2 regions of the Lysinibacillus sp. FSL M8-0134 genome follow, and region 1 is predicted to be linked to the other one. Evidence: a T-box and tRNA genes for the amino acid it is inferred to sense, from the RefSeq annotation. Region 1 holds a T-box; the other holds one or more tRNA genes.
What was found. The T-box of region 1 lies ahead of alaS (alanine--tRNA ligase). A T-box ahead of a tRNA ligase gene usually reads a tRNA of that ligase, here a tRNA-Ala.

Region 1 (15,445 bases):
CTTCTTCAAGGTTAATATCGTATAACTTCATGTAGCTTGGAATTATACGTTTACTCCACTTCGCTTTTGCAATTGTCTGCAAAAGATGGGAAGATTGCTTACCATTCGTTAGTTCTATCAAGCGTTGATATAGTTTTTCTTTCATTCAGTAAAACCCCTATCCATTAATTTAGACTGTCAATTTTTTCGCATTCGAAGTATAATGGTACAATATCTTAAGTGCAAAGGAGTGATCCCCCTTGTTTTTTTATCACAAGTTGGTGGATACCACGGTTAAGAAAATGAAATCGCACGCAGCTAACTTCATCACAATTAGTAATATGTCCTTTGGAGGCGCGGCTATTATGGCCACTTTACATGAATACTATAGCTATAGTGTCTTGTTTATCTTTATTGCAGCTCTTCTTGATCGCTACGATGGTAAGGTAGCGAGAGCGCTCGGACAAGTGTCAGAGCTAGGTAAACAATTAGATTCTATGAGTGATATTATATCATTTGGCGTGGCGCCTGCATTACTAATGTATGAAGTTGTTCTAGTTGATTTTGGTTTTGCCGGCATGATGATGGCCGTATTATTTATCGTCTGTGGTGCGATGCGTTTAGCTCGCTTCAATATTAGTGAAGCGAATGGTTATTTCACAGGTTTACCTATTACAGCTGCAGGTACGTTCTTAACTTTAACGTATTTCGCGGCCAATACGTTCCATCCGGCATTTTATCTTTTCCTTTTTCCCATTTTAGCTTTACTAATGATTAGTACATTTACGTTAAAAAAAGTGTAACAGCGCATTTGCTGTTGCACTTTTTTCATTTCCCACAGCTTTTAAACATATACTGTCGAAAAATGGGGAAAGGATGAAATCATTCAATGAGCGGAATTTTCACATCAATGTTGCAGTTATGGCTTGAGATCCCTGCGTTGCTTGGCTACTTAAAGGGGCAAACATTCCATAAACCCTTTTCAAAAGAAGAGGAAGCTGCTTGTATTGAACGATTTTTAGGTGGCGATGAGCAAGCGCGTCTTGATCTGATCGAACGTAATATGAGGCTTGTCGCGCACGTCGTTAAAAAATTCCATCCAAAACATGAGCAACTCGATGATTACATTTCCATAGGAACAATCGGTCTAATGAAAGCAGTAGAGAGCTATACCCCTGACAAAAAAACACGACTCGCCACATATGCAGCTCGTTGTATTGAAAATGAAATTTTAATGCATCTACGGACACAAAAAAAGGTTCAGAAAGACGTTTCTTTGTTTGAGCCTATCGGAACTGATAAAGACGGAAATGCACTGCAAATTCGTGATTTACTTCAATGTGATGAAGAAAGTGCAACAGAGAAGTTGGAGCATAAAGAGCATGTAGCACAGTTATATCATTATTTGCATATGCTTGATGAACGCGAACTTGAAATTGTAACACTGCGATATGGCTTAAATCAACAGGATGCACTTACACAAAAGGAAATTGCTGCTCGATTAAATATTTCACGAAGCTATGTATCTCGCATTGAAAAACGAGCACTTATTAAACTCTACCAACTGTACAAACGAGACCAAAAGTCGGTTGAATAATTTATTGTAAAATGGACAATAGAAAAATTCAATGCTTCTTTGGCGGAAGATGTGCCTATTTCATGGCATAGAAAAAAGCCCCTTGCGACATGACTATGTCGCAAAGGAGCTTTTCCGTCATACATACTATTAATGTGCTGATTCTGATAGTTCTGCTGAAATCAGTGTGCCGATTAAAGTTGTTAAAATGACTACACCCGCTGTTAGAAATAACATCGTGAATGCCTCCCATTCTATTATGAAGAGATTGATTAGTCTAAAGTGTAGCATTTGTCCTTTATTCTAACTGTGATTTTTCTCACAGAAAAATCAGCACATTTTGACCATTTTGTGTAGTTTATAGTGAGGCAATGGCTTTTAATACTACTTGTGTCGAATGCTTTGCAGCAACTGGTAAAAACTCATCAAAGCTAATATTCGATTCTTTCCCAGCAATGTCTGATAGCGCACGAATGACAACAAAAGGTGTCGCAAATTGATAACACACTTGTGCAACCGCTGCTGCTTCCATTTCTACAGCCTTCATTTGAGGGAAATGACGACGAACAGCTTCTACGCGTTCAGGATCATTCATAAAAGCATCCCCAGAGCAAATTAATCCAATACCATACTGATGCTCTCCAACCGCCTTAACAGCCTCTTCAGCTACTTTCATCAATTGTTCATCTGATTTATAGGCTGCCGGCATACCAGCCATTTGTCCGATTTCATAGCCGAAAATAGTGACATCTACATCATGATGACGAACTTCATCGGAAATGACTACAGCGCCAACCTCAAGAGCTTCATCATACCCACCTGCAGATCCTGTATTAATGACAACATCTGGCTTAAACTCATGTAAAAGTATTGTCGTAGACATGGCAGCATTCACCTTACCAATACCACTTTTTAATAACACGACTTCCTTACCCTCATAAGTTCCTGTTGTATATTCACTACCTGCGATGATTGTACTTTGTGCATCGTTTAATGCTGCTCTTAGTAGCTCTACTTCCTCTTCCATTGCGCCAATTACTGCAATTTTCATGAACTGTTACTTCCCTTCTTTATCAACTCTATTAAAAATAATCAAAAGAGTGATTTTCGTCAATAGGCGCCTTCTAATGTGTTCAGTTGCTCTAGCTTCACAGGCAACCAGCCTTCATTGTCAACCCATTCCATGCTGACACGGTACATTTGGGATTTATCTTTACTTGAAACCGTTGCAATGGCTGAATTAGGACCACCATTATTTTGCATACGCCAGATGATCATATTGCTTTGGTCGATACCTGTCACAGTAGAAACTGTTGCTACTTTTTCAGCCCAGTCTACAGACGTATCGTCATATGAAGACACATGCTGGCCTGTTTGTGTTGTAGGTGTTGGCTGCCAGTTTTTATTCGTGATGACCTTGTCTACAATAGGATTATCTGAAGTCGATTCCTCAGGTGTACCTTGCTCCTCTTGTGATGTCTCAGATTCCGCTTCTTCCTCTTCCTGTGAAGGTTTTTCTTCGTCGACAGCAAGATCTTTATCCTCTTCATTCGCAGGCTCTTTGTCCACTTCTTTTTCTTTATCACCGCTCTTTTCCTCTTGAGCTGGCTCATCTTTTACTGCTTGATCTGCATCATCTTGCCATTTAAACACATAGGTTGCTGTGATAATAATAAGTACGACCACAACGCCAATTAAAACATTCAATAGTTTATCTAGCTTTTTATTACGAGATGGCTGCAAATGACGACTACTTCGAGTTTGTCGTTCACTCATAATGTCTCCCCCTCTCTAGCAAATATTCTATCAAGTTCGACAGCACTTGCAAAATAATTATACTCACTAAATTACTAGGAAGCCTGATAATCAAATAATGGTAAAAGCAGTTAGCCTCTCTTGGAAAGAATGGCCAACTGCTTGTACATGTTAACATTATTTAATAGAAATAATTTTTACTTTCATTTCGCCACCAGGTGTTTGAACAACTACTTCTTCGCCTTCAGCGCGGCCTAGTAGACCTTTAGCAATTGGTGATTCATTTGAGATACGGAATTCCATAGGATCTGCCTCTGCTGAACCAACAATTGTATAAGATTCTTCTTCTGTCGAAGGTTTACCATTAATAATTTCTACAAATGTAACCGTTTTCCCAAGTGATACTACACTGTTATCTGTCTCATCCTCAGAAATAATGACTGCGTTACGAATCATTGATTTTAATGTAGAAATACGACCTTCTAAAAAGGCTTGTTCTTCTTTTGCTGAATCATACTCAGCGTTTTCAGAAAGATCTCCAAAATCACGTGCTATTTTAATACGTTCAACGATTTCTTTACGTGTTTCAGTTTCTAATTTTACTAATTCTTCTTCTAATTTACGTTTCCCCTCAGCTGTCATAGGGTACTGTTTTTCATTTGCCAAAGTCCTTCACTCCTTGTTTCTTCAATATAAAAACATAAAACTCGACTAAATGCTTGGAAATTGCACTTAATCGAATTTTATTATTTTTAAACGTTTTCAAATTACGCTTTGACCTAATAGTATGCATACCTTTTTAAAATATGCATGAAAATATTGTCAATACCACTCTATCTTATTACAATACGTTGTCGGTTTCAAGAATAGTTTTAATTTTCGTGACCATTAAATCAATTGCTACCTCATTATCCCCACCTTCTGGAATAATGATATCAGCATAGCGTTTTGTTGGTTCAATAAATAAATTATGCATAGGTCGAACCGCCGATAGATACTGCTCAATTACTGAATCTGTTGTACGTCCACGCTCTTTAATATCACGCATGATACGACGAATAATTCGTAAATCCGAGTCTGTATCCACAAATAACTTAATATCCATTAAATCACGTAAATCAGCATCCTCTAGCACTAGAATACCTTCTAGTATAATAACATCCACTGGCTCAACATGAATGACTTCTTGTGCTCTCGTATGCTGCACGTAATCGTAAACAGGTTTTTCAATTGGTTGACGCACTAAAAGTTTTTTTATGTGCTCAATTAATAAATCGTTATCAAAAGCTAACGGATGGTCATAGTTAGTTCCTAGGCGCTCTTCAAATGTTAAATGACTCTGATCTTTATAATAAAAGTCTTGTTCAATGACAACAACTGAATGATCGCGAAAAACATCATAAATAGCACGTGTCACACTCGTTTTCCCTGAGCATGAACCACCAGCGATTCCGATGACAACTGGACGCTTTACTGCCATTAGTTATTCTCCTTTCGCATCATGTTATGCGGCTTTAATGGTGTCTCACATTTAAATTTAACAATTTGTAATGGATGACGGGCTGCATCTAGGCTATTGCCATCCTCATCCCATATTTCTCCCATTGTCATTCGGAAGTTCTCGATTTCAGGTCCAAAGAACTCCACTTCATCACCTGGTTTAAAATAATTACGTTGCTGCATTGTAACAATTTTTGTCTCTGGATCATGATCTAAGATCAAACCAGCAAATTCATACGTTGTTTTACGACCATGCAAACCAAACATTTGCTCTTCGAAGCCAGGTGCATCATGGAAGAATGCTTCAGCTGTATCACGATTTGCACATTTATCTAGCTCTTCAAGCCATTCTCGTTTAATTTTAAAGTTATCTGGATCAGCACAATAGGCATCAATTACTCTACGATAAACTGAAACAACTGTCGCTACATAGTGAATGGACTTCATACGACCTTCAACTTTTAAAGAGTCGATGCCAAGCTCAATCATATGAGGAATTGCTTCGATTAATTTTAAATCTTTTGGGCTCATAGCAAATGGTGCATGATTATCATCGAAAAGTGCTTTTTCTTCACCATCTTCTAATTCGTATAAATCATAGTCCCAACGACATGATTGGCAGCAACCACCACGGTTGGAATCACGCGCAGTCATATGATTGGACAGAACACAGCGACCAGAATAGGCAATACACATTGCACCATGAACAAAGGCCTCGATTTCAATATCAACCTTTTCCTTCATTAGCTTCATTTCTTCGCCGCCTACCTCACGTGCTAAAACGACACGATGTAAGCCTTCTTCTTTCCAGTACTGTACTGCCTTCCAGTTAGATAGCGATTGCTGTGTTGAAAGGTGAATTTCTAGCTTAGGTGCTGCTGTACGGCATGTTTCGATAATCAGCGGATCCGCTACGATAATACCTGTTACGCCTGCTGATTCAATATCCTTTAGGTAACGCTCTAAGCCATCCATATTTTCATTGTGGGCAAAAATGTTTGTTGTCACATAAATTTTTGCGCCGTATTTATTGGCAAACTCCACACCCTCACGCATTTCCTCAATCGAGAAGTTATCTGCATTGGAACGAAGACCAAACTCTCGTCCACCGATAAATACTGCATCTGCTCCATAATGAACAGCGACTTTTAATTTTTCTAAGCTACCTGCTGGGGCAAGTAGCTCTGGTTTTTTAGTAATGACACGTTTACCGTCGACAATCTCACGGATTTTGTCATTTTGTTCTAACGCTAATGCCATGTTATTGCCCCCTCCTAGTAAACTGTTTCCTTGAAGATAAAGCCTGTATCTAATGGTCTAATGGCTGGTTGAATATCTTCAATTTTTGCTAATAAAGCATCTTTTATCTCTTCATACGCTTCTTCGGATTCATCAAAATACGCATCAATAGCTTGACGATAGGCTTCTGTTACCGTTACGACATAGTCAGCCGTTTGTAGAACACCTTCAATTTTCAGAGCATCAATGCCACCTTCAAATAATTCGGCCAGCTCATCAATAATACACATATCATTTGGACTGAAAATATGTGTTCCATTCACATCTTCGTAAATTGGATATTTATTATTTCGCTCATCATCATGTAGGAACATATTGCGATTTTCTTGACGATTTTCAATAGCCATTACTTTATCTTGGTATAAGAAATAATGACCAAGTAAAGGACGTTTAGATTGGAACATACAAGTCATACCATGTACTTGTACCTCAATTTCCACCTCGGCATTTTCTTTAATTTCTAATACTTCATCAAGAGAAAGCTCACGTGCTAACACGGCACGAGTTGCACCACGTTTTCCCCAATAGTTCGCTGTAAACCAGTTTGTAGCAGTTGTCTCTGGGTTCCAATGTAATGGAATTGTAACGCCCTGCTCACGACGAATAATTAATACCGCTGGATCCCCGTAAATTAAACGATCCACTCCGATACGTTGCATTTCTTTTAAATAGTCAGCAAGTGCGTCTAGTTTCTCATTATGGAATAGTGCATTGACCGCAACATAAACCTTTTTACCTGCTGCGTGAATAAGCTTCGTTGCTTCTTCCACTTCAGCAACAGAGAACTCCCCTGCTAGACGTAGACCAAATTGTTGTTCACCAATGACAAAAGCATCTGCTCCAGCTTCTAATAATGCTTTTATATGTTCTACTGATTGTGGTGTCACAAGCAATTCCGGTTTTTTCATAGTAGTCACCTCTTCAAGCATAGTAATAAACCGTCACCGACTGGTAAAAAAGCACTTGTATAATCCGGGTGCTTCATGATCCAATCTGTGAAGTTTTTTAAATTGCGAATCATTGTCCGCTTACGACGTGGAACATCCTTCAAATCTAAATCAGACAACCCATGCATGTACATATTATCGATATACAAAACTCCACCTGATTTTACTAAAGGGGCATATTTTTCAAAAAAGCGTTGGTATTGTCCCTTTGCGGCATCGATAAAAACAGCATCGAATGTCGTGTGAATGGCCTCATCGTCCACCTCTAAAGCATCACCTTCAATGACCGTAATTCGTTGTGATACGGTTGAACGTTCAATATAGGCTTTCGCCCTTGTTACACGCTCTACATCACGTTCAATTGTAACAATATGGACGTCAGGCAAGGCCTCCGCCATTCGAATAGCAGAATAACCAATTGCCGTGCCAATCTCTAAAATTTTTGACGGATTTTGAATACGTAACAGTTGATTTAATGCATCAATCCCTGCTAGTTGCATTATCGGTACATGATTCTCCTCCGCATATGCTTCCATTTCTAAAAGCAATTCATTACGTGGCTGTATAAATGATTGTATATATGCATCTGATAATTCCATTGTTTCACCCTCATTTAAAAAGCAACAAGCATTTTGCTGTTGTCTGTACTTCATCATTTATCAACAAAAAGAAAAAGACCAAACGTGATGTCTTGGTACTTTGCCATACAAAAATGAGCAATTGTTTAGATATGCAAACAATTGCCACCACGCATATTTGTCCCGCATAAATGAACGGATTGATCAAAAATCACACTTTATAATAGCATGAAAATAGAAGGAAAGCTATTTTTCTTTCCTTCTATCCATCTGTTTGCTATATGCTTTTAAGCTTTACATAAGCTTACTCTTCTTTTTGTAAATATTTTGCTATTTTCTGTAAATGTTCATCATAAGTTTTCGAGAAGTGGTTGACACCCTCTTTATCTGCTAAGAAATAGAAATAATCTGTTTGACTTGGGTTCAAGGTAGCCTCAATCGAAGTCTTACCAGCACCAGCTATTGGTCCAGGTGGTAGGCCTTTATTTTTGTAAGTATTATAGGCATTATCGACTTCTAAGTCCTCAAATAGAACACGATCTTTATGATCTCCAAGTGCATATAAAACAGTTGGGTCTGTTTGTAAAGGCATTCCTTCGTTAATACGATTATAGAAGACGCTTGCTATTGTCTCTCGATCTGTTTGAGCAGTAGCTTCCTCCTCCAATAATGAAGCAAACGTTAATAGTTGATGAACTGACATTTGTTTTTCTGCTAAAACATCATGATAGTTCTTAACCACATTATTTGTGGCTGCTATCATCTCTTCTACGATTGCTTGTAAAGATGGTTTTTCTTCAAAGTAAGAATAGGTCGCTGGGTATAGATAGCCCTCTAAGTCATAGCGAATGTTATCTGCTAACACAGCATCTGTTACAAGCTCAGGATAGTTTGCCATCATTTGTTGCACAAATTCTTCACTTGTCACAAGATCCATAAATTCTTTTTGTGTGTATGGTGTTTTCTTTTCAATTACCTTACCAATTTGCTCAAGTGTTAAGCCTTCCGGAACAGTCATCGTAAAGACTGGCTTACGATATACTTTCCCTGTTTTCAAGCTTTCAATGAGTTCATCAAATGTCATTGCCTGTGTTAAATCATAATTTCCTGCCTGGAATTGAGATTCATTTTTAAATTTAGCATAGTATTTAAAAACACGTGCATCTTTAATGACACCTTTTTTCTCTAGTAATGTAGAAATGGAGGTTAAACTCGAACCTATTGGTACTTCTACTGCTATTGTTTTTGTTGCATTAGGATCAAGTGGTTTTAATGCACCCTTTACATAGTTGTACCCAAATAATCCCACTACACCTATTATAAGCACGAAAACAACGGCAATAATTGCAACGATTTTTCTCACAACTTTTACCTCAGATTTTCTTTCTTGCATTTTTGAAAACATTTCTTGTTTTTTAGAACCGTTATCCACGGGTTTCCCCCCTATCACTAAACATTATCATACTAGAAATCAACTTTCACGACAAACAGAAATCGACAATTCAGGAGAAATTACATATGTAAAAAATCTGCCAACAATCATTGTTAGCAGATTTTTGAGCTTAAAGAAATCGTTCAAACTATAAAGTATTTAATACTTCCTCAACAAATTCCCACTCTTCATCCGTCTCAATCGGCAACAATTCTTCAATTTGTCCATCGTTTCCAGCAATATATTGTGCAGCAAATATATCTCGTTCGTCAATAGGTTCATCCGTCGCTTGAACATATAAAACATACGATTTGCCAAATTGCTCAGATGAAAACGTATGAATAACCTCACAAACATGATCTGTCCCGTCTTCCTCTGTCACCGTAATAAGTTGTGGTTCATCTTCCTCAAACTCATCAAGAAGTGTTAACACCACTTCATTAATCATTTCCCACTCCGCATCTGTTTCAACAGGTTGTAAATTTATCATCTCACCACTATTGTCATCATAATCAAATGTCATCGCTGAAAGATCACCTGGGATTTCTTGACCACTCTCATCTAAAATTGAAAATAACACATAGGACTTGTCTTCTGCATCAAATGTAAAGACCACATGGCAGCGTTGTTCCTTCCCATCTTTTCCGATTATCATAAATTCTTGCGTTTCTTCATTCATTCGATTTCCTCCTTTTATGACAGTTTATTGTCATGTTATTGAGTATTTTTTTGTTTTCTTAATTAAGTTAGTTACTTTTTAAATGCTTTCATCCTATATCTAGGTAGGATTGGGGATTACCTTTTGAGCAGTTTCACTCTGCTTGCGAGCGGGGCCTGCCTATGTTTGAGCGCTTACCCTTCACTTCCGAGCGGCTTCAGCCTGTTTATGAGCACTTACCCTTCACTTCCGAGAGGCTTCAGCCTGTTTATGAGCGCTTTCTACTCACTTGCGAGCGGCTACAACTAGTTTATGAGCGCTTACCATTCACTTCCGAGCGGCTACAACTAGTTTATGAGCGCTTACCATTCACTTGCGAGCAGCTTCAGCCTGTTTATGAGCTCCTATCCTCAATTTGCGAGCGGCTCTTGCCAATACATGAGCGCTTATCCTCTATTCTTAAGCGAACCCTGCCAGTTTATAAGCAATCTCATTTATCATTAACAACCTTTCTACTCTCTAAACACAATCGGATTCACATATTTAAGGTTTTCCGCACCCCTATAAAATAGACCCCAATAAAAAAGGAACAAGGACTGCAAGTTGCGCTCCTTGTTCCAAGCTTTAAGTAAGAAGATTAGTCTTCGTATTCATCCTCTAAAGCGTTTAAAACGTCCTCTACCATATCCCACTCTGCTTCAGTTTCGATTGGTGTTAATTCACCATCTTCACCATTTTCAGAAGGTACGAATGAAGATACGAAAATTTCAACTGAACCATCTTCATCTTCTTCTGCGCCTACCATTGAGTAAAATACGTATGATTTCCCAAACTCTGGAGATTCATGAACGTGAATCACTTCACAAAGCTGCTCATTTCCGTTCTCGTCAATCACTGTAATGTGTTGAACGTGTAATTCTTCTTCATGGTTATGCTCTTGTGCCATGTATTGTCACCTCATCAATTAATTTTTGCTATCTAAGTAGCCTTGTAAAATCATCACTGCTGCCATTTTATCAATGACCTGCTTACGCTTTTTGCGACTCACGTCCGCCTCGATTAACATACGTTCAGCAGCCATCGTTGTTAGACGTTCATCCCATAATTTGACCGGTAGTGAGAAATGTTCTTCTAATAGCTTTTTATAGTTCTCAGAAGCCTCTCCACGCGGTCCAACCGTATTATTCATGTTTTTCGGAAAACCTACAACAAATTCTGTTATAGTGTATTCCTTTACTAGCTCGGCGATACGTTCAATGCCGAACTCACCATTCGCTTCATCAATTTTTACGGTTTCAATACCTTGGGCGGTCCAACCGAGTGCATCACTTACAGCAACGCCTACGGTTTTTGACCCAACGTCTAATCCCATAATTCTCATTTCTAGTCCTCGTTATTCTTTTTGATATAAAATTTAACAAGCTCTTCTAGAATTTCGTCACGCTCAAGCTTGCGAATTAAATTACGAGCATCCTGATGGCGAGGAATATACGCCGGATCACCAGAAAGTAAGTAACCAACAATCTGATTGATAGGATTATATCCCTTTTCCTCTAATGAAGAATGTACTTTCAACATTACCTGCTTGACTTCCTGTTCCATTGATTCTTCTGGAAAATTAAATTTCATCGTTTGATCAAATGAACTCATGACCAGCACCTCGCTTTCAGAAATAAGGAGATGTGCAAACAAGCTCATCTCCAATTTCTCTTTATTATAACATGTTTTGGTGAATTAATTAAATGGATTTAACATAATCATACACAGAAAGTAGTGCTTCATCAAGTTTTGAAGCATCTTTTGCACCTGCCATCGCCATATCTGGACGACCGCCACCTTTACCACCACATGCTTCTGCGACCATTTTCACAATATTCCCTGCATGGTAATTGCCACCAACTAATTCTTTGGAAACACCTGCACATAGCATTACTTTTTCGCCATCAACAGCGCCAAGTACGATAACTGCTTTTGGCATTTTCGCTTTCAGGTCATCCATCATTTGACGCAGTTGATTGTTATCCTTCGCTTCTACTTTTGTAGATAGAACCGTCACATCTCCAATTGTCTGTGCTGCATCAACAATAGCTCCTGCTTGAGCATTAGCGATTTTTTGCGATAAAGCTTCATTTTCACGTTGTAATTCTTTATAGTCAGCTTGTAATGCCTGAACTTTCGTTACGATATCTTTAGGGTTTGCTTTTAATAATGCAGCTGCTTCATTTAAAAGAGCCTCTTCTTCTTTAACCGCTTCATAAGCAACTTTACCTGTAACAGCTTCAATACGGCGAGTCCCTGCACCAATACCACCTTCTGAAACAATTTTGAAGAAGCCGATTTCAGAAGAACGTTTTACATGAATACCACCACATAGCTCAATAGAATAATCCCCGATTGAAACTACACGAACAACATCACCATATTTTTCACCGAACAATGCCATTGCACCCATTGCTTTCGCTTCATCTATAGCTTTTTCTTCAATAATGACCTCTATATCATCCCACACTTTTTCATTTACAATACGTTCGATTTGTTGTAACTCTTCTTTTGTGACTTGACCAAAGTGTGAGAAGTCAAAACGTAAACGGTCAGGACCTACATAAGAACCAGCTTGGTTAACATGGTCGCCTAACACATCTTTTAATGCACGTTGCATAATATGTGTTGCTGTATGGTTTTTAATAATTAAATTACGGTCATCACGATTTACTACTGCTTGCACTGCATCTTCTACATGCATTTCACCAGATTCAACTACTACAGTATGAAGTGGTTGCCCATTTGGTGCTTTTTGAACATCTTTTACTACAGCAGTAAAGCTATCATTTGAAATTGTACCGCTGTCGGCAATTTGACCGCCCATTTCAGCGTAGAAAGGTGTTTTAGCTAAAATGACTAATGCTTCTTGACCTTCTGAAGCTACTTTGGAAACTTGGCCATTGACGATCATTGCAGCAATTTCAGTATTAGCTGTTAACGTATCATAGCCAACAAATTCACTTGCAACTGTTAAGTTTGCTAATACCTCATTTTGTACTTGCATGGAATCAACATCTTGACGTGCTGCACGAGCGCGCTCACGTTGCTCTTCCATCGCCGCCTCGAAACCATCATGATCAACTTTCATGCCTACTTCCTCTGCGTATTCCTCTGTTAATTCGATAGGGAAGCCATAAGTATCATATAAACGGAAAGCATCTGCACCTGGAATATAATCATGGCCTGCTGCTTTTTGTGATTCAACTACTTCATTAAAGATAGCAAGACCTCCATCTAATGTTTCATGGAAACGAAGTTCTTCATTTTTAATAACGCGTTGAATAAATTCACATTTTTCCGTTACCTCTGGATAGAAGTCTTCCATAATTTTACCCACAGTTGGCACTAATTCAAACATAAATGGTTTTTCAATACCAATTTGTTTTGCATAACGAACAGCACGACGTAATAAGCGACGAAGTACATAGCCACGGCCTTCGTTTGAAGGAAGTGCTCCATCACCAATTGCGAATGCTACTGTACGAATATGGTCTGCAATCACTTTAAATGGTGTATTAATATCTTCCTCTGAGCCGAAAATTTCATTTAAGTCTACTTCGGACGGACGTTTATATTGACGGTTAGCAAATTCCTCGATTTTTTCAATAATTGGCATAAATAAATCTGTATCAAAGTTCGTTGGTACATTTTGAACAACGGATACAATACGCTCTAAGCCCATACCTGTATCAATATTTTGTTTTGGTAGTGGCGTGTAAGTGCCATCAGGATTATGGTTAAATTGAGAAAACACAAGGTTCCAAATTTCAAGATAACGTTCATTCTCCCCACCTGGGTACATCTCAGGGTCATTTTCATCTGAGCCGTATTCTACGCCACGATCATAAAAAATCTCTGAGTTCGGACCAGATGGACCTTCTCCGATATCCCAGAAGTTCCCTTCTAAACGAATTAAACGTTCTTCTGGAATACCAATTTCTTGATGCCACACATCATAAGCTTCTTGATCTTCAGGGTGAATTGTAATCGATAATAATTCTGGATCAAAGCCCATCCACTTCTTATCTGTTAAAAACTCCCATGCATAATGAATAGCCTCTTTTTTGAAGTAGTCACCAATAGAGAAGTTTCCAAGCATTTCAAAGAACGTATGGTGACGAGCCGTTTTCCCAACATTCTCAATATCATTTGTACGTATTGATTTTTGTGCGTTTGTAATACGTGGATTATCAGGAATGACACGACCATCAAAATACGGTTTAAGTGTCGCAACACCAGAGTTAATCCAAAGTAATGATGGATCATTTATTGGCACAAGAGGTGCTGATGGCTCATGATGATGCCCCTTTTCTTTAAAAAATTCCAAATACATTCGGCGAATATCTACTGCTTTCATTGGATAAATTCCTCCTATTTTTTATATTGTAAAATCACGATATGAATCCTGCAATCTACATGAATTACACCTTTAAGGTTCTACCGAAGAAAATAAAAAAAGCCCTCATCCCCAAAAAAGGGACGAGGACTTGTCATTTGTCTCGCGGTACCACCCTAGTTGTAAGTAAACGCTCTTACTTACCTCTTTAGCACTTGTAACGTCAGTGAACGGCAGGGATTAGCTGCACTCTGGAGTAGCTTTCGGCATTTGCTGTTGTGAGGATTTTTTCAGCCTAGAAATCCCTTTCTTTTCACATACAAATACGTACTGTCTCCATCATCGTTTTTACTTTTTCTATCGAAAATTATAAAAAAAATTTGTTGTGCTGTCAATTAGTACTAGTATAACAAACGATAGCTATGCAATCATTTTTTTGAAGTAGACCCACATGCCCCATGTAAATAACACTAAGAAGGCACTGATCGTAATTGTTGTAATCGGCGAGTCTTGATAAGGTAAAGGTACATTCATACCAAAAAAGCTAGTAATCACAGAAAGTGGTAACATAATCGTCGAGATTACCGTTAATAAGTTTAGTTTTTCAATAGATTTCCCACTAATAATTGAAAAATACGTATCTAGCGTACTGTTGACTAAATCACGATAGGTCTCCGTAGAATCAACAAGACGTTCTAAATGGTCATTTAAATCTTTATAGAATGGAATATTATCTTCTTGAATGTCAAATTTCCATTGACCATTCATAGTTGAAAAAATTCTTCTTTGCGGCATAATAGCTTGGCGAATTAAAATAATGTTCCGCTTCAGCGCAAGAAATTCCTCGGTAACGACTTTTGGTTGATAATCATAAATTTCCTCTTCCAGTTCATCAATGCGTGCTCGGATGCGCTCTAATACCGGAAAATACTCATCTGTAATTCCATCAATAATCGTATGCAGTAAAAAATCAGTGCCTTTTTCCATATACGTTGAACTATTGAAGCAAACCTTTTCCATATGACCAAGCCATTGTAATTTCTGTTTATGAACAGTGACTACATAATTTGGCCCCATAAAAATATTTAACTCAACAGTTGTAATTTCATTGTTACTTTTTTCATTGTAGATAGGCGCATGGAAAACAAAAAATTTATAATCACCATAGTTATCCATTTTAGGACGTGATCCTTCATGTAAGCAATCTTCCACTGCTAGTGGATGAAAGCCAAAGACATCTGCTATATTATTTAATTCATTATATCGATAAGCATATAAATCCACCCATAATAAATCTCCGTTAGGAATAGGAAGTTGTATATCAAGCATATTGAAATCATGTT
Region 2 (15,445 bases), 2.9 Mb from region 1:
AACTTGAGCATGGTATGAAATTAGTAGTGGCTAAGAAAGACGAAAACCTTACATTATATTTAGTGGAGATAGACGGTCAGAAGAAATTCGACGTGCGTTGGGATGATTCGTCGGAAATTTTCAGTGGCTGGTATTCCGCTTGGGATAATTTCTTATGGTGCTTAAATATAGTTGATCCTCAAAGTGACGATTTAAAATAGGACATAATAGAAATAAGCGCTAAAGTGTAGTAAAAGCACTTTAGCGCTTATTTTCGATACGGTACATATAAAACGTGTACATGTAAATACGTTGTTGCCTTGAATGAAAAAAGTTTGTATGAAATGAACGACACAATAACATTTGCTCTATCGAAAGCCTTTAGTTTTCTAGAGGTTTTCTTATATAGTAAACTGTAATGCACTTTTGATTTGAAAAATAGTAGGATAAAATGTTGTGATTTGAAAGAAAGAGATGTATAGTAAAACAAATAATTAAGTGGGCAAAGGAGAATATATAATTTTCGTATTCTCGTAAATGCGTAAAATAGCTTATTAATTCGTTATTTTTAAATAAAGTAGATTTTGTTTAAAAAAACACTTGCGATGTCTAAGTTAACATGATAAATTATTACTTGTCGTTAAGACGATGCAAGAAAACAACATCAAAGAAATTTAGATGAAAAAGATGTTGACTTACGAAAATGATTATGATATAGTTTAAGAGTTGTCTCTTCGGACTTAAAAACTTTTTAAAAAAGATGTTGACAACGAAAAACGAAATATGTTATAATTTAAAAGTTGCTGTCGATGAGATGGTTAACAAAATGAACCTTGAAAACTGAACAAGCAAAACGTAATCAATAAAGTTTTAAGTAACTAGTTTCGGCTAGTGAACAAAACAAAATTTTGGACATCAAAATTGATGCCAGCAAAACAATTTGAGCTAATCAAATTTCTTTTATGGAGAGTTTGATCCTGGCTCAGGACGAACGCTGGCGGCGTGCCTAATACATGCAAGTCGAGCGAACAGAGAAGGAGCTTGCTCCTTTGACGTTAGCGGCGGACGGGTGAGTAACACGTGGGCAACCTACCTTATAGTTTGGGATAACTCCGGGAAACCGGGGCTAATACCGAATAATCTGTTCCACCTCATGGTGGAACACTGAAAGACGGTTTCGGCTGTCGCTATAAGATGGGCCCGCGGCGCATTAGCTAGTTGGTGAGGTAACGGCTCACCAAGGCGACGATGCGTAGCCGACCTGAGAGGGTGATCGGCCACACTGGGACTGAGACACGGCCCAGACTCCTACGGGAGGCAGCAGTAGGGAATCTTCCACAATGGGCGAAAGCCTGATGGAGCAACGCCGCGTGAGTGAAGAAGGTTTTCGGATCGTAAAACTCTGTTGTAAGGGAAGAACAAGTACAGTAGTAACTGGCTGTACCTTGACGGTACCTTATTAGAAAGCCACGGCTAACTACGTGCCAGCAGCCGCGGTAATACGTAGGTGGCAAGCGTTGTCCGGAATTATTGGGCGTAAAGCGCGCGCAGGCGGTCCTTTAAGTCTGATGTGAAAGCCCACGGCTCAACCGTGGAGGGTCATTGGAAACTGGGGGACTTGAGTGCAGAAGAGGAAAGTGGAATTCCAAGTGTAGCGGTGAAATGCGTAGAGATTTGGAGGAACACCAGTGGCGAAGGCGACTTTCTGGTCTGTAACTGACGCTGAGGCGCGAAAGCGTGGGGAGCAAACAGGATTAGATACCCTGGTAGTCCACGCCGTAAACGATGAGTGCTAAGTGTTAGGGGGTTTCCGCCCCTTAGTGCTGCAGCTAACGCATTAAGCACTCCGCCTGGGGAGTACGGTCGCAAGACTGAAACTCAAAGGAATTGACGGGGGCCCGCACAAGCGGTGGAGCATGTGGTTTAATTCGAAGCAACGCGAAGAACCTTACCAGGTCTTGACATCCCGTTGACCACTGTAGAGATATAGTTTCCCCTTCGGGGGCAACGGTGACAGGTGGTGCATGGTTGTCGTCAGCTCGTGTCGTGAGATGTTGGGTTAAGTCCCGCAACGAGCGCAACCCTTGATCTTAGTTGCCATCATTTAGTTGGGCACTCTAAGGTGACTGCCGGTGACAAACCGGAGGAAGGTGGGGATGACGTCAAATCATCATGCCCCTTATGACCTGGGCTACACACGTGCTACAATGGACGATACAAACGGTTGCCAACTCGCGAGAGGGAGCTAATCCGATAAAGTCGTTCTCAGTTCGGATTGTAGGCTGCAACTCGCCTACATGAAGCCGGAATCGCTAGTAATCGCGGATCAGCATGCCGCGGTGAATACGTTCCCGGGCCTTGTACACACCGCCCGTCACACCACGAGAGTTTGTAACACCCGAAGTCGGTGAGGTAACCTTTTGGAGCCAGCCGCCGAAGGTGGGATAGATGATTGGGGTGAAGTCGTAACAAGGTAGCCGTATCGGAAGGTGCGGCTGGATCACCTCCTTTCTAAGGATTATTTCGGAATACAAACCTTGGGTTTGTAAGATTACGTTTTGCGTTCAGTTTTGAAGGTTCATTCTTCCGAATGAAATACTTCAAAACTTGTTCTTTGAAAACTGGATAAAACGACATTGAAATTGTAACAAACACATTTATTTTTTAAGTTTTTTATAGGCTTAATAACTTGGTTAAGTTATTAAGGGCGCACGGCGAATGCCTTGGCACTAGGAGCCGAAGAAGGACGGCACTAACACCGATATGCTTCGGGGAGCTGTAAGTGAGCTTTGATCCGGAGATTTCCGAATGGGGGAACCCACTACGTTTAATCGCGTAGTATCTTGACGTGAATACATAGCGTCTTGAAGGCAGACCCAGGGAACTGAAACATCTAAGTACCTGGAGGAAGAGAAAGAAAAATCGATTCCCTGAGTAGCGGCGAGCGAAACGGGAAGAGCCCAAACCAAGAGGCTTGCCTCTTGGGGTTGTAGGACACTCTATACGGAGTTACAAAAGAGCGAGTTAGATGAAGCGACTTGGAAAGGTCCGCCAGAGCAGGTAAAAGCCCTGTAGTCGAAAGTTCGTTCTCTCCTGAGTGGATCCTGAGTACGGCGGAACACGTGAAATTCCGTCGGAATCCGGGAGGACCATCTCCCAAGGCTAAATACTACCTAGTGACCGATAGTGAACCAGTACCGTGAGGGAAAGGTGAAAAGCACCCCGGAAGGGGAGTGAAAGAGATCCTGAAACCGTGTGCCTACAAGTAGTTAGAGCCCGTTAATGGGTGATAGCGTGCCTTTTGTAGAATGAACCGGCGAGTTACGATTACGTGCAAGGTTAAGCTTTAGAAGGCGGAGCCGCAGCGAAAGCGAGTCTGAATAGGGCGAAATAGTACGTGGTCGTAGACCCGAAACCAGGTGATCTACCCATGTCCAGGGTGAAGGTAAGGTAACACTTACTGGAGGCCCGAACCCACGCACGTTGAAAAGTGCGGGGATGAGGTGTGGGTAGCGGAGAAATTCCAATCGAACTTGGAGATAGCTGGTTCTCTCCGAAATAGCTTTAGGGCTAGCCTCGTGATGAGAATACTGGAGGTAGAGCACTGTTTGGACTAGGGGGCCATCCCGGTTTACCGAATTCAGACAAACTCCGAATGCCAGATATTTATACACGGGAGTCAGACTGCGAGTGATAAGATCCGTAGTCAAAAGGGAAACAGCCCAGACCACCAGCTAAGGTCCCAAAGTAATCGTTAAGTGGAAAAGGATGTGGCGTTGCACAGACAACCAGGATGTTGGCTTAGAAGCAGCCATCATTTAAAGAGTGCGTAATAGCTCACTGGTCGAGTGACGCTGCGCCGAAAATGTATCGGGGCTAAACGATTCACCGAAGCTGTGGATTGACATCTACGATGTCAGTGGTAGGAGAGCGTTCTAAGTGCGTTGAAGTCAGACCGGAAGGACTGGTGGAGCGCTTAGAAGTGAGAATGCCGGTATGAGTAGCGAAAGACGGGTGAGAATCCCGTCCACCGTATGACTAAGGTTTCCTGAGGAAGGCTCGTCCGCTCAGGGTTAGTCGGGACCTAAGCCGAGGCCGACAGGCGTAGGCGATGGACAACAGGTTGATATTCCTGTACCACCTCCTCACCGTTTGAGAAATGGGGGGACGCAGTAGGATAGGGTAAGCGCGCTGTTGGTTATGCGCGTCCAAGCAGTAAGGCGTGTGTGTAGGCAAATCCGCACACTGTAACGTTGAGCTGTGATGGCGAGTCCGTATGGACGAAGTTCCTGATTTCACACTGCCAAGAAAAGCCTCTATCGAGGTGAGAGGTGCCCGTACCGCAAACCGACACAGGTAGTCGAGGAGAGAATCCTAAGGTGTGCGAGAGAACTCTCGTTAAGGAACTCGGCAAAATGACCCCGTAACTTCGGGAGAAGGGGTGCTCTTGAGCGTGCAAGCGCATGAGAGCCGCAGTGAATAGGCCCAGGCGACTGTTTAGCAAAAACACAGGTCTCTGCAAAACCGTAAGGTGACGTATAGGGGCTGACGCCTGCCCGGTGCTGGAAGGTTAAGAGGAGTGGTTAGCGCAAGCGAAGCTGCGAATTGAAGCCCCAGTAAACGGCGGCCGTAACTATAACGGTCCTAAGGTAGCGAAATTCCTTGTCGGGTAAGTTCCGACCCGCACGAAAGGCGTAACGATCTGGGCACTGTCTCAACGAGAGACTCGGTGAAATTATAGTACCTGTGAAGATGCAGGTTACCCGCGACAGGACGGAAAGACCCCGTGGAGCTTTACTGTAGCCTGATATTGAATTTTGGTACAACTTGTACAGGATAGGTAGGAGCCAGAGATCTCGGAGCGCCAGCTTCGAAGGAGGCGTCGGTGGGATACTACCCTGGTTGTATTGAAATTCTAACCCATGCCCCTTAGCGGGGCAGGAGACAGTGTCAGGCGGACAGTTTGACTGGGGCGGTCGCCTCCTAAAAGGTAACGGAGGCGCCCAAAGGTTCCCTCAGAATGGTTGGAAATCATTCGTAGAGTGTAAAGGCACAAGGGAGCTTGACTGCGAGACCTACAAGTCGAGCAGGGTCGAAAGACGGGCTTAGTGATCCGGTGGTTCCGCATGGAAGGGCCATCGCTCAACGGATAAAAGCTACCCCGGGGATAACAGGCTTATCTCCCCCAAGAGTCCACATCGACGGGGAGGTTTGGCACCTCGATGTCGGCTCATCGCATCCTGGGGCTGTAGTCGGTCCCAAGGGTTGGGCTGTTCGCCCATTAAAGCGGTACGCGAGCTGGGTTCAGAACGTCGTGAGACAGTTCGGTCCCTATCCGTCGTGGGCGTAGGAAATTTGAGAGGAGCTGTCCTTAGTACGAGAGGACCGGGATGGACACACCGCTGGTGTACCAGTTGTCTTGCCAAAGGCATCGCTGGGTAGCTATGTGTGGACGGGATAAGTGCTGAAAGCATCTAAGCATGAAGCCCCCCTCAAGATGAGATTTCCCATTACGCAAGTAAGTAAGATCCCTCAAAGACGATGAGGTAGATAGGTTCGAGGTGGAAGTGTGGTGACACATGGAGCTGACGAATACTAATCGATCGAGGACTTAACCAAATTGTTTGAAGCAGTCAATGCACGTTTATCCAGTTTTGAAAGAATAAAATATTATAATATACTTGTAATTTTGATAAAATATGTTATAATAGGTGTTGTCTTTCAAATAGTCTAGTGATGATGGCAAAGAGGTCACACCCGTTCCCATACCGAACACGGAAGTTAAGCTCTTTAGCGCCGATGGTAGTTGGGGGCTTCCCCCTGTGAGAGTAGGACGTCGCTAGGCATAATACCCAGGAGGATTAGCTCAGCTGGGAGAGCACCTGCCTTACAAGCAGGGGGTCGGCGGTTCGAGCCCGTCATCCTCCACCATATGCCGGTTTAGCTCAGCAGGTAGAGCAACTGACTTGTAATCAGTAGGTCGTGGGTTCGATTCCTATAGCCGGCACCATTTTTTCGAGCCATTAGCTCAGTTGGTAGAGCATCTGACTTTTAATCAGAGGGTCGAAGGTTCGAGTCCTTCATGGCTCACCATTTTGAAATAATAATAAGCGGGTGTGGCGGAATTGGCAGACGCACTAGACTTAGGATCTAGCGCCGCAAGGCGTGGGGGTTCGACTCCCTTCACCCGCACCATTATTTTCATTGCCAGATAAAAAAACTTATGCACATGCGGAAGTAGTTCAGTGGTAGAACACCACCTTGCCAAGGTGGGGGTCGCGAGTTCGAACCTCGTCTTCCGCTCCAAATGTGCCGGGGTGGCGGAACTGGCAGACGCACAGGACTTAAAATCCTGCGGTAGGTGACTACCGTACCGGTTCGATTCCGGTCCTCGGCACCATTATTATGCGCCCGTAGCTCAATTGGATAGAGCGTCTGACTACGGATCAGAAGGTTATGGGTTCGACTCCTGTCGGGCGCGCCAAAAGAACGAACGGGAAGTAGCTCAGCTTGGTAGAGCACTTGGTTTGGGACCAAGGGGTCGCAGGTTCGAATCCTGTCTTCCCGACCATTTCCTAAATTTATGGGGCCTTAGCTCAGCTGGGAGAGCGCCTGCCTTGCACGCAGGAGGTCAGCGGTTCGATCCCGCTAGGCTCCACCAATTCAATTAAATGAACCTTGAAAACTGAACAAGCAAAACGTAATCAATAAAGTTTTAAGTAACTAGTTTCGGCTAGTGAACGAAACAAAATTTTGGACATCAAAATTGATGCCAGCAAAACAATTTGAGCTAATCAAATTTCTTTTATGGAGAGTTTGATCCTGGCTCAGGACGAACGCTGGCGGCGTGCCTAATACATGCAAGTCGAGCGAACAGAGAAGGAGCTTGCTCCTTTGACGTTAGCGGCGGACGGGTGAGTAACACGTGGGCAACCTACCTTATAGTTTGGGATAACTCCGGGAAACCGGGGCTAATACCGAATAATCTGTTCCACCTCATGGTGGAACACTGAAAGACGGTTTCGGCTGTCGCTATAAGATGGGCCCGCGGCGCATTAGCTAGTTGGTGAGGTAACGGCTCACCAAGGCGACGATGCGTAGCCGACCTGAGAGGGTGATCGGCCACACTGGGACTGAGACACGGCCCAGACTCCTACGGGAGGCAGCAGTAGGGAATCTTCCACAATGGGCGAAAGCCTGATGGAGCAACGCCGCGTGAGTGAAGAAGGTTTTCGGATCGTAAAACTCTGTTGTAAGGGAAGAACAAGTACAGTAGTAACTGGCTGTACCTTGACGGTACCTTATTAGAAAGCCACGGCTAACTACGTGCCAGCAGCCGCGGTAATACGTAGGTGGCAAGCGTTGTCCGGAATTATTGGGCGTAAAGCGCGCGCAGGCGGTCCTTTAAGTCTGATGTGAAAGCCCACGGCTCAACCGTGGAGGGTCATTGGAAACTGGGGGACTTGAGTGCAGAAGAGGAAAGTGGAATTCCAAGTGTAGCGGTGAAATGCGTAGAGATTTGGAGGAACACCAGTGGCGAAGGCGACTTTCTGGTCTGTAACTGACGCTGAGGCGCGAAAGCGTGGGGAGCAAACAGGATTAGATACCCTGGTAGTCCACGCCGTAAACGATGAGTGCTAAGTGTTAGGGGGTTTCCGCCCCTTAGTGCTGCAGCTAACGCATTAAGCACTCCGCCTGGGGAGTACGGTCGCAAGACTGAAACTCAAAGGAATTGACGGGGGCCCGCACAAGCGGTGGAGCATGTGGTTTAATTCGAAGCAACGCGAAGAACCTTACCAGGTCTTGACATCCCGTTGACCACTGTAGAGATATAGTTTCCCCTTCGGGGGCAACGGTGACAGGTGGTGCATGGTTGTCGTCAGCTCGTGTCGTGAGATGTTGGGTTAAGTCCCGCAACGAGCGCAACCCTTGATCTTAGTTGCCATCATTTAGTTGGGCACTCTAAGGTGACTGCCGGTGACAAACCGGAGGAAGGTGGGGATGACGTCAAATCATCATGCCCCTTATGACCTGGGCTACACACGTGCTACAATGGACGATACAAACGGTTGCCAACTCGCGAGAGGGAGCTAATCCGATAAAGTCGTTCTCAGTTCGGATTGTAGGCTGCAACTCGCCTACATGAAGCCGGAATCGCTAGTAATCGCGGATCAGCATGCCGCGGTGAATACGTTCCCGGGCCTTGTACACACCGCCCGTCACACCACGAGAGTTTGTAACACCCGAAGTCGGTGAGGTAACCTTTTGGAGCCAGCCGCCGAAGGTGGGATAGATGATTGGGGTGAAGTCGTAACAAGGTAGCCGTATCGGAAGGTGCGGCTGGATCACCTCCTTTCTAAGGATTATTTCGGAATACAAACCTAGGGTTTGTAAGATTACGTTTTGCGTTCAGTTTTGAAGGTTTATGAAATATTATAAAACTTCCAAGAGGGCCTATAGCTCAGCTGGTTAGAGCGCACGCCTGATAAGCGTGAGGTCGATGGTTCGAGTCCATTTAGGCCCACCATATATACCTCTTGGGGCCTTAGCTCAGCTGGGAGAGCGCCTGCCTTGCACGCAGGAGGTCAGCGGTTCGATCCCGCTAGGCTCCACCAATTTTGTTCTTTGAAAACTGGATAAAACGACATTGAAATTGTAACAAACACATTTATTTTTTAAGTTTTTTATAGGCTTAATAACTTGGTTAAGTTATTAAGGGCGCACGGCGAATGCCTTGGCACTAGGAGCCGAAGAAGGACGGCACTAACACCGATATGCTTCGGGGAGCTGTAAGTGAGCTTTGATCCGGAGATTTCCGAATGGGGGAACCCACTACGTTTAATCGCGTAGTATCTTGACGTGAATACATAGCGTCTTGAAGGCAGACCCAGGGAACTGAAACATCTAAGTACCTGGAGGAAGAGAAAGAAAAATCGATTCCCTGAGTAGCGGCGAGCGAAACGGGAAGAGCCCAAACCAAGAGGCTTGCCTCTTGGGGTTGTAGGACACTCTATACGGAGTTACAAAAGAGCGAGTTAGATGAAGCGACTTGGAAAGGTCCGCCAGAGCAGGTAAAAGCCCTGTAGTCGAAAGTTCGTTCTCTCCTGAGTGGATCCTGAGTACGGCGGAACACGTGAAATTCCGTCGGAATCCGGGAGGACCATCTCCCAAGGCTAAATACTACCTAGTGACCGATAGTGAACCAGTACCGTGAGGGAAAGGTGAAAAGCACCCCGGAAGGGGAGTGAAAGAGATCCTGAAACCGTGTGCCTACAAGTAGTTAGAGCCCGTTAATGGGTGATAGCGTGCCTTTTGTAGAATGAACCGGCGAGTTACGATTACGTGCGAGGTTAAGCTTTAGAAGGCGGAGCCGCAGCGAAAGCGAGTCTGAATAGGGCGAAATAGTACGTGGTCGTAGACCCGAAACCAGGTGATCTACCCATGTCCAGGGTGAAGGTAAGGTAACACTTACTGGAGGCCCGAACCCACGCACGTTGAAAAGTGCGGGGATGAGGTGTGGGTAGCGGAGAAATTCCAATCGAACTTGGAGATAGCTGGTTCTCTCCGAAATAGCTTTAGGGCTAGCCTCGTGATGAGAATACTGGAGGTAGAGCACTGTTTGGACTAGGGGGCCATCCCGGTTTACCGAATTCAGACAAACTCCGAATGCCAGATATTTATACACGGGAGTCAGACTGCGAGTGATAAGATCCGTAGTCAAAAGGGAAACAGCCCAGACCACCAGCTAAGGTCCCAAAGTAATCGTTAAGTGGAAAAGGATGTGGCGTTGCACAGACAACCAGGATGTTGGCTTAGAAGCAGCCATCATTTAAAGAGTGCGTAATAGCTCACTGGTCGAGTGACGCTGCGCCGAAAATGTATCGGGGCTAAACGATTCACCGAAGCTGTGGATTGACATCTACGATGTCAGTGGTAGGAGAGCGTTCTAAGTGCGTTGAAGTCAGACCGGAAGGACTGGTGGAGCGCTTAGAAGTGAGAATGCCGGTATGAGTAGCGAAAGACGGGTGAGAATCCCGTCCACCGTATGACTAAGGTTTCCTGAGGAAGGCTCGTCCGCTCAGGGTTAGTCGGGACCTAAGCCGAGGCCGACAGGCGTAGGCGATGGACAACAGGTTGATATTCCTGTACCACCTCCTCACCGTTTGAGAAATGGGGGGACGCAGTAGGATAGGGTAAGCGCGCTGTTGGTTATGCGCGTCCAAGCAGTAAGGCGTGTGTGTAGGCAAATCCGCACACTGTAACGTTGAGCTGTGATGGCGAGTCCGTATGGACGAAGTTCCTGATTTCACACTGCCAAGAAAAGCCTCTATCGAGGTGAGAGGTGCCCGTACCGCAAACCGACACAGGTAGTCGAGGAGAGAATCCTAAGGTGTGCGAGAGAACTCTCGTTAAGGAACTCGGCAAAATGACCCCGTAACTTCGGGAGAAGGGGTGCTCTTGAGCGTGCAAGCGCATGAGAGCCGCAGTGAATAGGCCCAGGCGACTGTTTAGCAAAAACACAGGTCTCTGCAAAACCGTAAGGTGACGTATAGGGGCTGACGCCTGCCCGGTGCTGGAAGGTTAAGAGGAGTGGTTAGCGCAAGCGAAGCTGCGAATTGAAGCCCCAGTAAACGGCGGCCGTAACTATAACGGTCCTAAGGTAGCGAAATTCCTTGTCGGGTAAGTTCCGACCCGCACGAAAGGCGTAACGATCTGGGCACTGTCTCAACGAGAGACTCGGTGAAATTATAGTACCTGTGAAGATGCAGGTTACCCGCGACAGGACGGAAAGACCCCGTGGAGCTTTACTGTAGCCTGATATTGAATTTTGGTACAACTTGTACAGGATAGGTAGGAGCCAGAGATCTCGGAGCGCCAGCTTCGAAGGAGGCGTCGGTGGGATACTACCCTGGTTGTATTGAAATTCTAACCCATGCCCCTTAGCGGGGCAGGAGACAGTGTCAGGCGGACAGTTTGACTGGGGCGGTCGCCTCCTAAAAGGTAACGGAGGCGCCCAAAGGTTCCCTCAGAATGGTTGGAAATCATTCGTAGAGTGTAAAGGCACAAGGGAGCTTGACTGCGAGACCTACAAGTCGAGCAGGGTCGAAAGACGGGCTTAGTGATCCGGTGGTTCCGCATGGAAGGGCCATCGCTCAACGGATAAAAGCTACCCCGGGGATAACAGGCTTATCTCCCCCAAGAGTCCACATCGACGGGGAGGTTTGGCACCTCGATGTCGGCTCATCGCATCCTGGGGCTGTAGTCGGTCCCAAGGGTTGGGCTGTTCGCCCATTAAAGCGGTACGCGAGCTGGGTTCAGAACGTCGTGAGACAGTTCGGTCCCTATCCGTCGTGGGCGTAGGAAATTTGAGAGGAGCTGTCCTTAGTACGAGAGGACCGGGATGGACACACCGCTGGTGTACCAGTTGTCTTGCCAAAGGCATCGCTGGGTAGCTATGTGTGGACGGGATAAGTGCTGAAAGCATCTAAGCATGAAGCCCCCCTCAAGATGAGATTTCCCATTACGCAAGTAAGTAAGATCCCTCAAAGACGATGAGGTAGATAGGTTCGAGGTGGAAGTGTGGTGACACATGGAGCTGACGAATACTAATCGATCGAGGACTTAACCAAATTGTTTGAAGCAGTCAATGCGCCGTTTATCCAGTTTTGAAAGAACAATACTTTCAAAAATGAGAGCTTCAAGACACAAGTAGAACAAGGAAGCAATCGAGTGATTGAGGGAGCGTACTATTGTACGTGACTGATTGAGCGAGAGCAGCTGACGCAGTAATACGCCGTGTATTGAAGGTCGAACATAGTCTAGTGATGATGGCAAAGAGGTCACACCCGTTCCCATACCGAACACGGAAGTTAAGCTCTTTAGCGCCGATGGTAGTTGGGGGCTTCCCCCTGTGAGAGTAGGACGTCGCTAGGCAATTAAAAGACCAGAGAATATTTTCTCTGGTCTTTTTTGATACCTTAAAATTCAAGAGCACTTCTAAGATTATTAATATATGATTGGCTCACAGGTAATTCACTTCCGTCAATTAATGTAACAATAAAGTTTGATGTTAGGTCTCGTGCCATTTTTTTTATAAAATAAATATTTACAATATAGGAACGATGAATGCGAATAAAGTAGGTCGGTAATCTTAATTGAAGTTCTTTGAGTGTAATATTCGTTTTAAACTGTTCTTTTTCTACATAAAACCATGTTTTTTTCTGCAAGCTTTCTATATGAGATATTCTATCGATTGCTACTGGCTTCCATTCCTCCTCCTGCTTTCCTGTTAAAAACTGAAATGGTTCAGTTTTTTTCTTGGTGAAGGTGGACGGTAAGACAACGACCAGTGCAGCTGGTTTATGATCAATGTATATTGGATAACCCATACCGTAATATGGCGTATCGAATAAGGAATTATCTAATATGGCATCTGTTTTTTTCTGAGTCCGTAGCACTTGCTCCGCAATACTCCCTGGCATCACTTGTTGTCCGATCTCTAGATGAATATTTTGATGGCCTGAGTGAAAGTAAATATAAGAATTATCAACTGCAATTGCAAAGGATGAATCGGCTGGTACCCAGTCTTGCATCATTAAAATATATTGTTGTGAAATATCTTTTGCAAATGAATTTACCTCATTGTTCATTGTAACATCCCCCTTGTTTGTAAACAGCCTTCCAAATTTCATCGTTTAAAAAGGTAGTTTTATCCTGAAATTCCGATATTTTATCAAAAAATAGTGAAAATTTAAACACTCTGTTATATATTAATTTACAACAAATAAACCTGTTATGGAACAGTGAATTAAAAGTTTTTTAACAGAGTATATTGTACACAAAAGGGAAGGTGGAATTTCAATATGTCAACTCGTCAAGAAAGAATCGAAGCTTTAGAAAAACAATGGGCTGAAAACCCACGCTGGGCTGGTATTGAGCGCACATATTCAGCTGAAGAGGTTGTTAAATTACAGGGCACAATTGTACTTGAACAAACATTAGCCCAAAAAGGCGCTACTAGACTTTGGAATTCGTTACATGAGGAACCGTTTATTAATGCATTGGGGGCATTAACGGGTAATCAGGCAGTGCAACAAGTAAAAGCCGGATTAAAGGCTATTTATCTATCAGGCTGGCAAGTAGCTGCGGATGCAAACCTTTCTGGACAAATGTATCCTGATCAATCTTTATACCCTGCTAACTCTGTACCAGCAGTAGTAAAACGTATCAATCAAGCACTACAACGCGCCGATCAAATTGATCATGCTGAAGGTCGTGTCGATCAATTTGATTGGTTCGCACCAATCGTCGCAGATGCAGAAGCAGGTTTTGGTGGTCCTCTAAACGTGTTTGAACTTGTAAAGGGCATGATTGAAGCTGGGGCTGCTGGTGTTCACTTAGAAGATCAATTAGCGTCAGAAAAGAAATGTGGGCATCTAGGCGGTAAAGTTTTACTTCCAACACAAAATGCTATCCGTAATTTAATTGCTGCTCGATTAGCAACAGATGTTATGGGTGTAGATACAATTTTAATTGCTCGTACGGATGCAGATGCTGCAGATATGGTTACTTCAGATATTGACCCACGTGATGCGGAGTTCATAACTGGTGAACGTACACCAGAAGGTTTCTTCCGTACAAAAGCTGGTATTAAACAAGCAATTGCTCGTGGATTAGCTTACGCACCATATGCAGATTTAATTTGGTGTGAGACTTCCAAACCATCACTTGAGGAAGCTCGTGAATTTGCTGAAGCAATTCATGCTGAATTCCCAGGTAAAATGCTTGCGTACAATTGCTCACCTTCGTTCAACTGGAAAGCAAATCTTTCAGAAGAAGAAATTGCAGAATACCAACGAGAACTTGGTAAGTTGGGTTACAAATTCCAATTTGTTACGTTAGCAGGCTTCCATGCACTTAACCACTCCATGTTTGAGCTTGCACATGATTATAAAGATAATGGTATGGCTGCATATTCTAAACTACAGCAAGCTGAATTTGCTTCTGAATCCAAAGGGTATACAGCTACACGCCATCAACGCGAAGTAGGTACTGGATATTTTGATGAAATTTCTCAAGTTATTTCTGGTGGTACTTCTTCTACAACAGCAATGGCAGGCTCTACTGAAACTGAACAGTTTGTTTAAGTAACATTTTATACGTGTTTTCCTAAATTCATAATCATAGAATAGTCTCCTCCGTTTCTCCTAAAACGGAGGATGACGAAACTAAAATTGCAAAGGTGGGTAAACAACTAATGGAACAAGCAACAACAGGTAAGCTTAAAATTGTTGGAGAACAGAACGAGCAAACAAAAGAAATTTTAACACCTGAAGCTCTTGATTTTGTTCTTGCCCTGCATGAAAAATTTGATACTCGCCGTAAGGAGTTGTTGGATGCTCGTCAAGAACGCCAAAAACGACTTGATGCGGGAGAAAAGCTTGATTTCTTAGCAGAGACGAAGCATATTCGTGAAGGTGATTGGACAATTGCACCACTTCCAAAGGACCTGCAAGATCGCCGTGTTGAGATTACAGGACCTGTTGATCGTAAGATGGTTATTAATGCTTTAAACTCGGGAGCAAAAATGTTTATGGCATGTTTCGAGGATGCTTCTTCTCCGACATGGGAAAATATGATTGGTGGTCAAATTAATATGCGTGATGCTATTAATAAGACGATAGAATTTTCACAAGCATCCAATGGTAAAACGTATAAATTAAATAAAGAAACAGCAGTGCTTTTAGTTCGTCCACGAGGTCTACACTTGCTTGAGAAACATGTTCTTGTCGATGGAGAGCCGATTTCAGGTAGCTTCTTTGATTTTGGTTTATATCTATTCCATAATGCAAAAAATGCGCTAGCGCAAGGTACTGGTCCATATTTCTATCTGCCAAAGCTTGAAAGTCATTTAGAGGCTCGTCTATGGAATGATGTCTTTGTATTTGCCCAAGATTATATTGGCATTCCACAGGGAACAATAAAAGCTACTGTACTAATTGAAACGATTTTAGCGGCGTTTGAGATGGATGAAATTTTATATGAGCTACGCGAACATTCAGCTGGTCTGAATTGTGGACGTTGGGATTATATTTTCAGTTATATTAAACGTCTTCGCAATCAAGCTGATGTTATTTTGCCAGATCGTGGGCAAGTAACAATGACCGTACCGTTTATGAAGGCCTATACGTCTTTATGCATACAAACATGTCATAAGCGTAATGCACCAGCAATGGGGGGAATGGCTGCACAAATTCCTGTTAAAAATGATGATGAGGCGAATGCTATAGCATTTGCGAAAGTGGCAGAAGATAAACGTCGTGAAGCAACAGAGGGGCACGATGGTACTTGGGTAGCACATCCTGGTATGGTTGCAACTGCAATGGAGCAGTTTGATGCCATTATGACAACACCTAACCAAATTCATAAAAAACGTGAGGATGTACACGTAACTGCAGAAGATTTA

Region 2: it has a tRNA-Ala gene. The T-box ahead of alaS (alanine--tRNA ligase) is inferred to sense a tRNA for this amino acid. The anticodon was not compared.

Annotation. Positions count from the first base shown of each region.
Region 1 is NZ_JBBPAJ010000001.1:2,969,349-2,984,793, forward strand. Features, by position in the region: gene MKY49_RS15205 (phosphatidylserine decarboxylase) at 1-145, opposite strand, end outside; gene pssA (CDP-diacylglycerol--serine O-phosphatidyltransferase) at 282-782, shown strand; gene sigK (RNA polymerase sporulation sigma factor SigK) at 869-1,576, shown strand; gene MKY49_RS15220 (5'-methylthioadenosine nucleosidase) at 1,706-1,846, opposite strand; gene mtnN (5'-methylthioadenosine/S-adenosylhomocysteine nucleosidase) at 1,914-2,606, opposite strand; gene MKY49_RS15230 (YrrS family protein) at 2,666-3,331, opposite strand; gene greA (transcription elongation factor GreA) at 3,488-3,976, opposite strand; gene udk (uridine kinase) at 4,152-4,790, opposite strand; gene MKY49_RS15245 (peptidase U32 family protein) at 4,790-6,070, opposite strand; gene MKY49_RS15250 (peptidase U32 family protein) at 6,085-7,017, opposite strand; gene MKY49_RS15255 (O-methyltransferase) at 7,023-7,655, opposite strand; gene mltG (endolytic transglycosylase MltG) at 7,939-9,066, opposite strand; gene MKY49_RS15265 (DUF1292 domain-containing protein) at 9,215-9,745, opposite strand; gene MKY49_RS15270 (DUF1292 domain-containing protein) at 10,362-10,670, opposite strand; gene ruvX (Holliday junction resolvase RuvX) at 10,689-11,105, opposite strand; gene MKY49_RS15280 (IreB family regulatory phosphoprotein) at 11,108-11,374, opposite strand; gene alaS (alanine--tRNA ligase) at 11,463-14,123, opposite strand; T-box leader at 14,239-14,454, opposite strand; gene MKY49_RS15290 (magnesium transporter CorA family protein) at 14,523-15,445, opposite strand, start outside.
Region 2 is NZ_JBBPAJ010000001.1:54,449-69,893, forward strand. Features, by position in the region: gene MKY49_RS00295 (hypothetical protein) at 1-200, shown strand, start outside; rRNA gene MKY49_RS00300 (16S ribosomal RNA) at 939-2,490, shown strand; rRNA gene MKY49_RS00305 (23S ribosomal RNA) at 2,671-5,598, shown strand; rRNA gene rrf (5S ribosomal RNA) at 5,709-5,824, shown strand; tRNA gene MKY49_RS00315 (tRNA-Val) at 5,835-5,910, shown strand; tRNA gene MKY49_RS00320 (tRNA-Thr) at 5,914-5,989, shown strand; tRNA gene MKY49_RS00325 (tRNA-Lys) at 5,997-6,072, shown strand; tRNA gene MKY49_RS00330 (tRNA-Leu) at 6,090-6,174, shown strand; tRNA gene MKY49_RS00335 (tRNA-Gly) at 6,211-6,285, shown strand; tRNA gene MKY49_RS00340 (tRNA-Leu) at 6,291-6,379, shown strand; tRNA gene MKY49_RS00345 (tRNA-Arg) at 6,387-6,463, shown strand; tRNA gene MKY49_RS00350 (tRNA-Pro) at 6,474-6,550, shown strand; tRNA gene MKY49_RS00355 (tRNA-Ala) at 6,565-6,640, shown strand; rRNA gene MKY49_RS00360 (16S ribosomal RNA) at 6,784-8,335, shown strand; tRNA gene MKY49_RS00365 (tRNA-Ile) at 8,430-8,506, shown strand; tRNA gene MKY49_RS00370 (tRNA-Ala) at 8,519-8,594, shown strand; rRNA gene MKY49_RS00375 (23S ribosomal RNA) at 8,682-11,609, shown strand; rRNA gene rrf (5S ribosomal RNA) at 11,798-11,913, shown strand; gene MKY49_RS00385 (LytTR family DNA-binding domain-containing protein) at 11,958-12,629, opposite strand; gene aceA (isocitrate lyase) at 12,843-14,126, shown strand; gene aceB (malate synthase A) at 14,237-15,445, shown strand, end outside.